2 regions of the Paenibacillus sp. GQ49 genome follow, and region 2 is predicted to be linked to the other one. Evidence: riboswitches for the same ligand, from Rfam matches in the RefSeq annotation. Region 2 holds a riboswitch; the other holds the start of a gene.
What was found. Region 2 has a riboswitch for ZMP and ZTP ahead of AC6CIF_RS04210 (DJ-1/PfpI family protein). Riboswitches for the same ligand answer to the same signal wherever they lie in the genome.
Positions count from the first base shown of each region.

Region 1: another riboswitch for ZMP and ZTP. It lies ahead of AC6CIF_RS08670 (TIGR01440 family protein); the one in region 2 lies ahead of AC6CIF_RS04210 (DJ-1/PfpI family protein).

Region 1 covers NZ_JCAXEL010000003.1:350,772-356,715, forward strand. Annotated here, with positions in the region: gene AC6CIF_RS08655 (L-threonylcarbamoyladenylate synthase) at 1-141, shown strand, start outside; gene AC6CIF_RS08660 (manganese efflux pump MntP) at 318-878, shown strand; gene AC6CIF_RS08665 (low molecular weight protein arginine phosphatase) at 937-1,509, shown strand; ZMP/ZTP riboswitch at 1,606-1,687, shown strand; gene AC6CIF_RS08670 (TIGR01440 family protein) at 1,829-2,422, shown strand; gene glyA (serine hydroxymethyltransferase) at 2,655-3,902, shown strand; gene upp (uracil phosphoribosyltransferase) at 4,332-4,961, shown strand; gene wecB (non-hydrolyzing UDP-N-acetylglucosamine 2-epimerase) at 5,018-5,944, shown strand, end outside.
Region 2 covers NZ_JCAXEL010000001.1:909,988-915,931, reverse strand. Annotated here, with positions in the region: gene AC6CIF_RS04220 (YfiT family bacillithiol transferase) at 1-422, shown strand, start outside; gene AC6CIF_RS04215 (GNAT family N-acetyltransferase) at 457-972, shown strand; ZMP/ZTP riboswitch at 1,025-1,106, shown strand; gene AC6CIF_RS04210 (DJ-1/PfpI family protein) at 1,083-1,436, shown strand; gene AC6CIF_RS04205 (GNAT family N-acetyltransferase) at 1,448-1,921, shown strand; gene AC6CIF_RS04200 (VOC family protein) at 2,097-2,480, shown strand; gene AC6CIF_RS04195 (class I SAM-dependent methyltransferase) at 2,674-3,420, shown strand; gene AC6CIF_RS04190 (SDR family NAD(P)-dependent oxidoreductase) at 3,469-4,239, shown strand; gene AC6CIF_RS04185 (response regulator transcription factor) at 4,430-5,119, shown strand; gene AC6CIF_RS04180 (sensor histidine kinase) at 5,116-5,944, shown strand, end outside.

The DNA.
Region 1 (5,944 bases), on a different contig from region 2:
CGCAGCTGCGATGAGCAAGGCGCCACATATATTGTGGCTGAAGCCTGCTCACGCGAAGGGCTGGGAGCAGCCGTCATGAATCGGCTGCTCAAGGCTGCGGGGAACCAACTCATACAAGTTGGCAACCAGCAACCCTCATAACCTCTCCTGATCATACAGTCAGGAGAGCTAATTACTCTTTTTCCAAAACAAAATCAAGATTCTATAAAGCCAGCATTTGACCACAGATCCGTCGCCGTTTGCCTTTCATCGGTCATGTTTAGGTCCTTGTCCGCATATCGTGTACAAGAACCTTTACGTGACTTGGGGGTATGGGGATGTGGGATGTGTCTGCCCATGTGGGGCAGTTGGTAACCATTTTGATCATGGCTATTGCGCTTGGCCTCGATGCGTTCTCACTCGGGATCGGAATTGGCATGAAGGGCATTCGGCTGCGGGATGTATTGCGAATCAGTATTGTAACGGCTCTATTTCATATCATCATGCCGCTCATCGGCATGTATATGGGCAAATACGTCAGCTCCCTGCTCGGTGACATTACGACGTATGCGGCAGGTGGATTGCTTGTTTTGCTGGGTGCTCATATGATTCTGAATGCATTTCGTGAAGGCGATACCAAGCTGGTGGACCACCGTTCCCTGCTCGGCGTTGTGTTGTTCTCCCTCAGCGTAAGTGTGGATTCGTTCTCCGTTGGCGTTTCCTTAGGGATGTTTAGCAGTGATCTGATCTTGACCGTACTTGCTTTCGGTGTGTGTGGCGGGGTGATGTCGGTTATGGGGCTGTTATTAGGCCGTCGGGTGAGTCAGAATCTCGGGGATTACGGCGAAGCTATTGGTGGCGCAATCTTGCTTGCGTTTGGACTTTTGTTTATATTTTAAAATAAAACTTGAGATATCATATCATTCGCATCATATGTAAAATGGGGAGGCTAACACAATGAAACATATTTTATTCGTATGTACAGGAAATACGTGCCGCAGCCCCATGGCAGAGGGGCTTTTGCGAAAACTGGCATCGGAGCGCGGCATTCAGGTAGAGGTTCGCTCCGCAGGTGTGGCAGCAACGTCGGGTATGCCGATCTCCCGTCATGCGGAAGCAGTTTTGAGAGATCATAACGTTGAAGGTCCACCTCATTCCACACAGCTTAGCTCTAACCTGGTAGGTTGGGCCGATCTGGTTCTTACATTAACACGGAGTCATAAGCAGCATGTCATGCAGGTTTTTCCCGATTCAGTCCACAAAACCTATACATTGAAAGAATATGTGGAGGATGATGAACAGGTATTAAGTGATGTTCAGGAGTTGGACAGCCTGTTTGCAACGCTTGAGATGAAACGTGCCCTTGGGCAAGAGATCCTGGCATCGGAGCGTGAGCGAGCCATTGAGATTAGACAACGAATTCCAAGTTTCGACATCTCCGATCCGTTTGGGGGAAGTCGTGATGATTATAATATAGCTGCAGCTGAGATTCGGACGGCATTGGACCGGCTTTTGGATAAGCTGGGATAATTCTGATCCTGCGAGGCAGGTTATAGAAATAGGACACGTGATGTAAATTAACCGTTGATTTTAGGCGCGGGTTGTTTTATGATGAAGGGGAAAACAGGGATCCGGTGTAACTGGCGACGAAGTGGGCATAACCACGATGGAGCACCGGAACAAACGGCCGGTCGCCTGGGCAAAAGAGCAATTCTGCGTTACCCGCAGACTGCTCTTTTTTTCGTCTTTCATCTGATTATTCGCTATAATAGTACCTGAGATGCCGTGCAAGAATACGAAGGACAGCCAAGAGAAAGCAGGCATGATTTTATCGGGAGGCGATAATAGGATGACTATAGAGTTAGATTCGGAACAACCCGGATTGCAGGAACAGACCGCGTCTATTCTGCATGAACTGGCGCTTGCCGGACAGCTTGGGCCTGGACAGATCGTTGTGATCGGTACAAGCACAAGTGAAGTCGCAGGCGCTCGGATTGGTACGAGTGGTGCCATTGAATTGGCGCAACAGCTTCTTGCGGGTATACGCGAGGTGCAGGAAGAGTTCGGTTTTGACACGGTATTCCAATGTTGTGAGCATCTGAACCGTGCGCTGGTAATGGAACGTTCTGTGCTTACTCGACTTGGATTGACCGAGGTTGGTGCAGTACCCGTGCCCAAGGCCGGAGGTTCCATGGCATCCGCAGCATATCGTTCGCTGACCGATCCATGCCTGGCTGAACATGTGCAGGCCCATGCGGGACTGGACATTGGGGAGACGATGATTGGGATGCATCTCCGGCATGTAGCCGTACCCTATCGTACAGTGCTCCGCTATGTTGGAGATGCTCGTGTAACCACAGCGTTGACCCGTCCGAAGTTGATTGGCGGCGAACGCGCGGTGTATCGTAAGGAAGAACAACCAGATTCGACATTTTGTGACTGATATCTTCAACCAATATAAAGCTAAATTAGACTTTACACGAAAACGGAGAGTGCAACACCAATCTGAAGAAGCGAAGCGTTCGCCTTTATCCCCGGATTTTCCCCTTATTATAAGGGAGTTCAGAAAATCCGGGGATAACAGCGATCGGAAGATGGTGATGCAATCGAAGTCAGGAGTGTAACCACTGTAGTTTCGCTTTATAACTTCACTTATACCTGGGAGGAATTTAATCATGGAACAATTGCGCAAGAATGACCCGGCAGTACTGGAAGCGATGAATCTTGAACTGAAACGTCAACAGAACAACATCGAACTGATTGCATCCGAGAACATCGTAAGTGAAGCAGTAATCGAAGCAATGGGATCTGTTCTGACCAACAAGTATGCTGAAGGATATCCAGGCAAACGTTACTATGGCGGTTGTGAGCATGTGGACATCGTTGAAGACATCGCGCGTGATCGTGCAAAAGAATTGTTCGGAGCAGAACACGTGAATGTTCAACCTCACTCCGGTGCACAAGCGAACATGGCAGTATATCTTGCAGCGTTGAAACCTGGTGATACTGTACTTGGTATGAACCTTGCCCATGGTGGACACCTCACACACGGTAGCCCGGTTAACGCATCTGGTTTGCTGTACAACTTTGTAGCATACGGCGTACAGGAAGATACATTCCTGATTGATTATGATGAAGTACGCAAAGCGGCTTTCAAACACCGTCCTCGTCTGATCGTTGCAGGTGCAAGTGCATATCCGCGTACCATTGATTTTGAAAAGCTGGCTTCCATCGCCAATGATGTAGGCGCTTTGTTCATGGTGGACATGGCTCACATCGCAGGACTGGTTGCTGCTGGTTTGCATCCAAACCCGGTTCCACATGCGCATTTCGTAACAACAACTACACACAAAACGCTGCGTGGACCTCGTGGTGGTATGATTCTGTGCCGCAAAGCATGGGCAGCAGCGATTGATAAAGCGGTATTCCCAGGTTCCCAAGGTGGACCTCTGATGCACGTGATTGCTTCCAAAGCGGTAGCATTCGGTGAAGCTTTGCAACCTTCGTTCAAAACATATGCACAGAATGTCGTGAAAAACGCACAGGTTCTGGCTGAAACACTGATCGCTGAAGGATTGAACATCGTATCCGGTGGTACAGATAACCACTTGATGCTGATCGACACACGCAGTGTGAACATCACAGGTAAGGAAGCAGAGCATGTGCTTGATTCCATCGGCATTACCGTGAACAAAAATGCAATTCCATTCGACCCTACAAGCCCGTTTGTAACGAGTGGTATTCGAATTGGTACACCTGCTGCAACTTCCCGTGGCATGAACGAAGAAGCTATGGTAGCGATCGGTAAGATCATTGCCAAAACGCTGAAAAATCCAAAAGATACAGCGAAGCTGGATGAAGCCCGTGCAGAAGTGACTGCACTGACAGACCAATTCCCGCTCTATACCGATCTTAAATACTAAAAAACTTTGCTAATGGTGTTTGTATTTGAGATGTTCTTAAAATGGGATACAAAAAAACGAAGCAGACAGAATGAGACCGCAGAAGCGAAGCGTTCGCCTTTATCCCCGGATTTTTCCCTTGTTAAAAGGAGAATAAAAAAAATCTGGGGATAACAGCGATCGAAGGATCATTCTGTAGGCGGAGTGCCCTTGTATTCATCATTTTCATTTTCTTAACGACATAACAGCAGGAGCAAAACAGGACCGGATGGATCATTTTCCGGTCCTGTTTTTTATAGGATTCGGTAATCTGTAATGATTGGGTGCCCTTTGATGGTGTAATTCGTTGTTGGTGATGATATAATATACAGGATTTATCGAGCCCATGAATGGCGGCTAGGTATATTTGGAAATGCTGAACATGAAGAACTTACCGGAGGGACAAATTAGATGGGAAAATTAGTAATATGTGATCACCCTTTGATTCAACACAAACTGACGTTTATACGCGACATGCGTACGAATACGAAAGATTTTCGTGAATTGGTGGATGAAGTAGCAACGTTGATGGCTTATGAGATTACAAGAGATGTTGAACTGGAAACGATTGATGTACAGACACCTGTAGCTGCAACACAAGGTAAAGTCATCTCTGGACGTATGCTCGGCCTGGTGCCGATTCTGCGCGCAGGACTCGGAATGCTGGATGGCGTTGTGAAATTGTTGCCAGCGGCAAAAGTTGGACATGTTGGTCTGTTCCGTGACCCGGAAACACTGCAACCGGTAGAATACTACACCAAACTGCCTACAGACGTAACAGAGCGTCAATTGATTGTAATTGATCCGATGCTGGCAACGGGTGGTTCGGCAATTGCAGCTATTGACGTGCTCAAAAAACGTGGCTGTACCCAAATCAAGATGATGAACCTGGTTGCGGCACCGGAAGGCGTAAAAGCTGTGCAAGATGCACATCCCGATGTGGACATCTATGTAGCAGCATTGGACGACCGTCTGGATGATCATGGTTATATCGTTCCAGGGCTTGGAGATGCAGGAGACCGTCTATACGGCACTAAATAAGCATATTGCATGCTTTGTAAGAGGTTCGGAACTTATAGAAAAGGGGCTTTGCTCGAATGTCCAACAAAATTAAAGTCATGACGATCTTTGGGGTGCGTCCGGAAGCCATCAAGATGGCTCCGCTTATTTTGGAATTGCAGAAACACCCTGAGTCTATTGAATCTATTGTTTGCGTAACTGCGCAGCATCGCCAGATGTTGGATCAGGTACTTGAAGTTTTCGACATTCATCCCGATTATGATCTGGATGTGATGAAGGACCGTCAGACATTGAATGAAATCACAATTCGTGTGCTTGGCGGTCTGGAACCGGTGTTAGCCGAAGCGAAGCCGGATATTGTACTGGTTCACGGGGACACATTAACTACCTTTGTAGCGAGCTACGCAGCATTCTTGCAACAGATTCAGGTAGGACATGTGGAAGCTGGGCTGCGGACGTGGAACAAGCTGTCTCCATATCCGGAAGAGATGAACCGTCAGCTGACGGGAGTACTGGCGGATCTACACTTTGCGCCTACGGATTGGTCTTCTTCCAATCTTGCCAAAGAAAATAAATCAGAGTCTAGTACGTACGTCACAGGCAACACGGTAACAGATGTGTTTCAATATACTGTACGGGAGGACTACACACACCCGGTACTTGATTGGGCCCAAGGCAAACGCCTTGTGCTGATGACAGCTCATCGCCGTGAATCTCAAGGCGAGCCTCACCGCAACATTTTCCAGGCCGTCAAACGGATTGCCGACGAATTTGAAGATATTGCCATCGTGTACCCGGTGCATCCAAGTCCTGCTGTGAAGGAGCCGGCTCACGCGATTTTGGGGAATCATCCCCGTATTCAATTAATTGATCCACTAGACGTGGTGGATTTGCATAACTTTTACCCGCACACTCACTTGATTTTGACCGATTCAGGCGGTTTGCAGGAAGAAGCGCCTTCGTTTGGTGTGCCTGTGCTCGTATTGCGCGATACAACAGAACGC
Region 2 (5,944 bases):
CACGAGAAGCGGTAAAGGGATTGAGTGAAGAGCAATTAAGTCTACCGTATCGAGAAGGTGGATGGATGCTCAAACAGGTTATTCACCACATGGCAGACAGCCATATGAACAGTATGATTCGTTTCAAGTTGGCGCTGACAGAGGATACACCAACGATTCGGCCTTATTATGAAGAGCGCTGGGCTGAACTGAGTGATTCAAGAGACCTGGATGTCGAATTCTCGCTTCAGATTCTGGATGCCCTCCATCGTCGTTGGGTGTTTCTGTTAAACGCGCTGACAGATGCAGATTATGCCAAACAATTTTATCATCCCTCATCGGAAGAAACGACAAGACTGGATTATAATCTGGGCATGTATGCATGGCATGGCAAACACCATGTTGCTCACATCACATCGCTTCGGGAGAGACTGGGAATATAGCAAGGAGAAATATCTTTTTAAGGAGGATTCATCATTGAGTGTACATATCAGACTATTAAATGAGAGCGATCCTGTAATCATATCAAAGGCGTTTCAGGAGCAGGGTTGGGGGAGATTCGCTGAGCAGTATCTTCGTTACTTGGCTGAACAACAGAATGGGGAGCGCGTAACCTTGGTAGCCGAGTTAAATGGAGAATTTGCCGGATACGTGAATGTATTGTGGTATTCCAGCTATCCGTCTTTCAGGGAACAAGGCATTCCCGAAATTAACGATTTTAATGTACTGATGAAGTTCCAGCGCCAAGGTATTGGTTCACAGTTGATGGACCGAGCAGAGGAAGTTATTCGGGAACGAACGGATGTAGCAGGCATTGGTGTAGGTGTGTTTTCCGATTATGGCAAAGCACAAGTTCTATATGCCCATCGCGGGTACATACCAGACGGTCACGGTGTACACAAACATGATCATTACATTCAGCCGGGTGAAGAAACGATTATGGACGACGATGTTGTACTTTATCTTACGAAGAAGTTAAAAGCCACGCAATAATTTCATAATATATACAATGATGGAAGATGTCATGTATACTAGTTGTTAAATATCTGTTGTGTGTGACTGGCGTAAACGTGGAGTGAACCACGAGGAAGCACATATATTATATGCCGTACGCCTGGGCAAAGTGTTTGATCAAAAGATCAAACACTTTATTTATTATTCAGGGAACGAAAGGACTGGTGGCGGCAGCAGGTTTCCTAAAAGGAAAAAGGGATACTACCAACTCATCTGCTTATGATTTATTGAATCCTTATTGTGCAGAAGTAATTTCAGCGCGTGTAGTGCGTGATGGTAATACGGTAACTGGTGCGGGGGTTACGGCTTCCATTGACCTGGGACTATATTTGGTCGAAATGTTAACGTCTACGGAGATCGTCCTTCAAGTTCAACAAAAACTAGAGTATCCATATTATGAAGCTGGTAATTTAAAAGATGTCTACATGCACACTAAAGGGTAGGGGATAAAAAGATGACTATTCGCCTTTTTCAAGCGATTGATCAGCCAGCAGTGCTGAAAATGATGACGGATCATCATTTTCAATTTCCTTCGTTTATACGCGATCAGTATCCTGCGCGCTGGGATTCATTTTTAAAAATGACGGATGAACGTATCAGTGCTTATTATGTCATGGTTGACGAAGCAGATGTTGTCATAGGTCATGCTGGTTATATCTTTCAGCCTACTGTTAACCGATATGAAATCGTTGGCGTTGTTACATGCAAATCACACCTTCGACAGGGAGTAGCACGTGGACTAATTACAAAAATATGTATAAAAATAGCTGAATTCGGCAGTGGTGATGTCATGCTTTACACACTTGATCATGAAGAAAATGAAGCAGCGCTCGTATTTTATGAACGAATGAATTTTCAAAAAGAAGGTGTTGATATGAATTATTATGCCTCGGGGTTTCATAGACTTTCACTTGTTAAAACATTATAAGGGAACTTCAAAAAACTAATTGTAGTGGAAGCATAAAAGTGTACTTTAGTTTAAGTTGCATGTACTTGCAAAGAAAGATGATCAAAAAGCTTTTCTGCATGTTATACTCTATTGGAATTTGAAGAATGATAAGCAGGATGTTGAGAGATTAGATGATCAGAGGAGTGATTGATCCATGTTTAGCAAAGTCGGCCAGATTATGTTGTATGTCAATAATCAAGATGAATCACTGGCATTTTGGACGGAAGTTGCAGGATTCCACATTGTGGATGAAGTAAACCTTGACGAGGGCATGAGATGGATTGAGATTGCGCCTACCCCAGACTCGCAGACGAGTATTATTCTCCATGACAAAGAGTTCGTCGAACGGATGTCGGCGGGTGTAAATCTGGGCACACCTTCGTTAATGTTCTTCACCGATAATCTGGATCAATTATATGCCGACTTGGCTGGTAAACATGTAACGGTCGGAGAGATTGTCGAGATGCCAACGGGGCGTGTTTTCAACTTTGCTGATAATGAAGGAAATTACTTTGCAGTTTTGGAACGGGCGAAGTAAGTTACAACTTAAAACAGCACCATTGCAAGCGGTCGACATTCATGTCGGTCGTTTTTTTGTTGGGAAAAAGCTTCTGTTTTTTAAGTAGAAAAGCACAAGAAAAATAGAGAACTACTGGGTAAAAATGTTATAATAGAGTGTGGCTGATTTAATGAAAATGACGAGGAATGAATAGTCGAAAATGAAGGTTTGGATGGAGAATTTAAGGAGGAATGTGGTTGTGGAAAAGACGATTAAAAGTGTACAGGATCTATATGATATGCTCGATGCGGACTTCAGATCTGCCAAGCAGTTTTGGGAGCCTTTCTATGAGGATCGGAACAGACCCATCCCCTTTTTCCCAAACAAACCGGATGAGAATCTGGTAGCGCATGTGAACGAAGGTGTGCTGAGCGGCGGCAAGGCACTGGAACTGGGGTGTGGCCCCGGCAGAAATGCGTTGTATTTAACCCGCCAAGGATATCAGGTAGATGCTTATGATCTTTCGGAGACAGCTATTGCTTGGGCTAAAGAGAGGGCGGCAGAGGAGCAACTGGACGTGCATTTTGAATGTCGATCTGTGTTCGAATTGTCCCCAGAGCAAGAATATGATCTTGTCTACGACTCGGGTTGTCTGCATCATCTGTTGCCACATCAGCGTATTCCCTACATAGAGATGATTCACAATGCACTCCGGCCTGGAGGACACTTTGGAATGACTTGTTTTGCTCCTGGTTATGGCGATATTGGTGGGCCTGAGATCGTTATGAATGATTGGCAGGTGTATCAAGAGAAGTCGATGCGAGGTGGTCTTGCATTCACGGAGGAAAAGCTTCGCTACATGCTGGAAGATGGCTTTGAATGTGTGGAGTTCCGTGCAATGAAGACGATGGAGCAGCATGAACCATGTTTTGGTGTACCTTTTCTCTGGGCCACGTTGTGGAGAAAGAAAAACTCGTAAGAGTAGGGGAATTATATCCATTGAAAATAGAAGAGGAGTGGTATCGGAATGGGAACAAAAACAGGAACAGGAAGAAGACGCTTTATCATTACAGGCACATCCAAAGGGATCGGTTTACAACTTGCAGAGTTATTATTGGCTAAGGGGGATCACGTTTACGGTATTTCACGCGGGGGTTCGCATCTGTTGGAATCAGGCGAGGAATGGAGCGGGCGTTACCGCCATGTTCAGTACGATCTTGCCGACCTGAATGGGATCGATGATTTGATTACACGCATATTGGACCAAATACCTTCTCAGGAAGCTGAATTCATTGGACTCATTAATAATGCAGCGATGCTGGAGCCACTAAGACCTATCGATCAGTGCAGTGCGGCAGAGATAAGTCAGAGTCTTAACATCAGTCTTGCAGCGCCAATGATATTGAGTTCATCTTTTATTCAACAAACAAATCACCTGTCCGCCAGACGTAAAATTGTTAATCTTTCATCGGGTTCGGGAAGTTATCCCGCGCCTTCAATGGCAGTGTACTGTACATCCAAGGCAGGTATGAACATGTTCACCCAATGCGTATCTTTGGAGCAAACGGGCCAACAGAACCCTGTTGAGATTATTGCTTTTGATCCGGGGATGGTTGATACGGAATTGCAGGCTGTTGCACGAGGCAAAAGTGCAGAGGAGTTCGCCCTTGCGGGTATGTTCAATCAAGTATATGAAGCAGGACAATTAAGATCGCCACAAGATGTAGCGAAGCAGTTGATCGAGCGGATCGATGAACACAGTGATGCAAGCCATGTTATACAATCCACCGAGAGTTAATATCGTATACTTCGTTTTGCCTGTTTTCTTGTGAAGTAATAAGTATGGATACCTTTTGAAATAAGTCCAACTTCCCTGTACACTGGAATCAGCGATCGGAAGAACGATTCGTAACGGTAAAGGTGATCCTGCAACAATGGAGTCTGATTACCTTATTCAACCTTAGAAGATCAGAAACGTGGTGAATCTCTTGTTTAAAATTATGCTCATTGAAGACGACGAGTCGTTATTCAGTGAAATCAAGGAACGTTTGTCCCAATGGTCGTATGACGTGTATGGTGTGCAGGATTTTGGAAAGGTATTGCAGGAGTACAGCGTAATTCAGCCGCAACTGGTCATTATTGATATTCAGTTACCCCAATATGACGGGTTTCATTGGTGCCGGATCATTCGTTCGCACTCTAATGTGCCGATTATCTTTTTGTCCTCACGGGATCATCCTGCGGATATGGTCATGTCCATGCATTTGGGTGCAGACGATTTTATCCAGAAGCCTTTCCACTTCGATGTATTGATTGCCAAGATCCAAGCGACTTTGCGGAGGGTGTATAACTATAACACTGAGCATACTGAACTCCGAACCTGGCGCGGTGCGGCTATTGAATATGTGAAAAATACACTGACCTGCGGGGATGAATCTGTTCTGTTAACCAAAAATGAGATGTTCATCCTTAAAGTGCTGGTCGAGCACAAAAATCAGATTGTTACCCGTGAGGATCTCATCCGTAGCTTGTGGGATCATGAGCATTTTGTGAGTGACAATACGCTGACGGTTAACGTTAACCGGTTACGGAAGAAACTTGAACCCATAGGCTTGGAGCGGTACATTGAAACCAAAGTAGGGCAGGGATACATGGCAACGGAAGAGGCAGAAGCATGATCGGAAAGTACATACGAGAAAGGGCTAGTTGGTTATGGATACTGGTAAGCATGCAACTTATTATTTTACTGGTGGCCTACCTGGACTCGTCCATTCCATTCCAATCTGTGGTGTATATCGTAGGACTGAATGTGGTGGTATGCCTTGTTTTTATCTGGGCCAGATTCCTGAAAGAGACTCGTTTCTATAAAAAATTGAGCACCTGGGATCATACCTATGATCTGAGAGAACTCGAGATCGCCGAAAGTCCATATGAGCAGATTGTACATGAGGCCGTCAGTTCCCAGACACAGCGGTATCGTAAGGAGTCGTCACATCATTTTATCGCTCTGGAACAGGAGAAGGACGAGATGTTATCCTGGATTCATGAGGTGAAGACCCCACTGACAGCGTTGCAACTGATGATCGAGCGCTTGCCACATGACAAGTTACAGAGCCAAATGACATATGAATGGTTACGAATCCATCAGTTGCTGGATCAGCAGCTTCATCAGAAGCGTATTCCATTCATGCATAATGATCTGTTCATCGAAGAGACGGAACTTGAACCGATATTGAATAGCGAGATACGAGCGTTGAAATCGTGGTGCATTTCCAAGGGTATTGGCTTTGATGTGTCTTTAATGGTATCGCGCGTGCTCACAGACAGCAAATGGTTAGGCTTCATCCTCCGGCAGTTGCTGAGCAATGCGGTGAAGTATAGTGATTCATCGGACATCCTCATTGACAGTCGGGAACAGGATGGACACATCATACTCATGATTCAAGATCACGGGCGAGGGATTGAGACGCAAGATCTGCCACGTATATTTGATAAAGGATTTA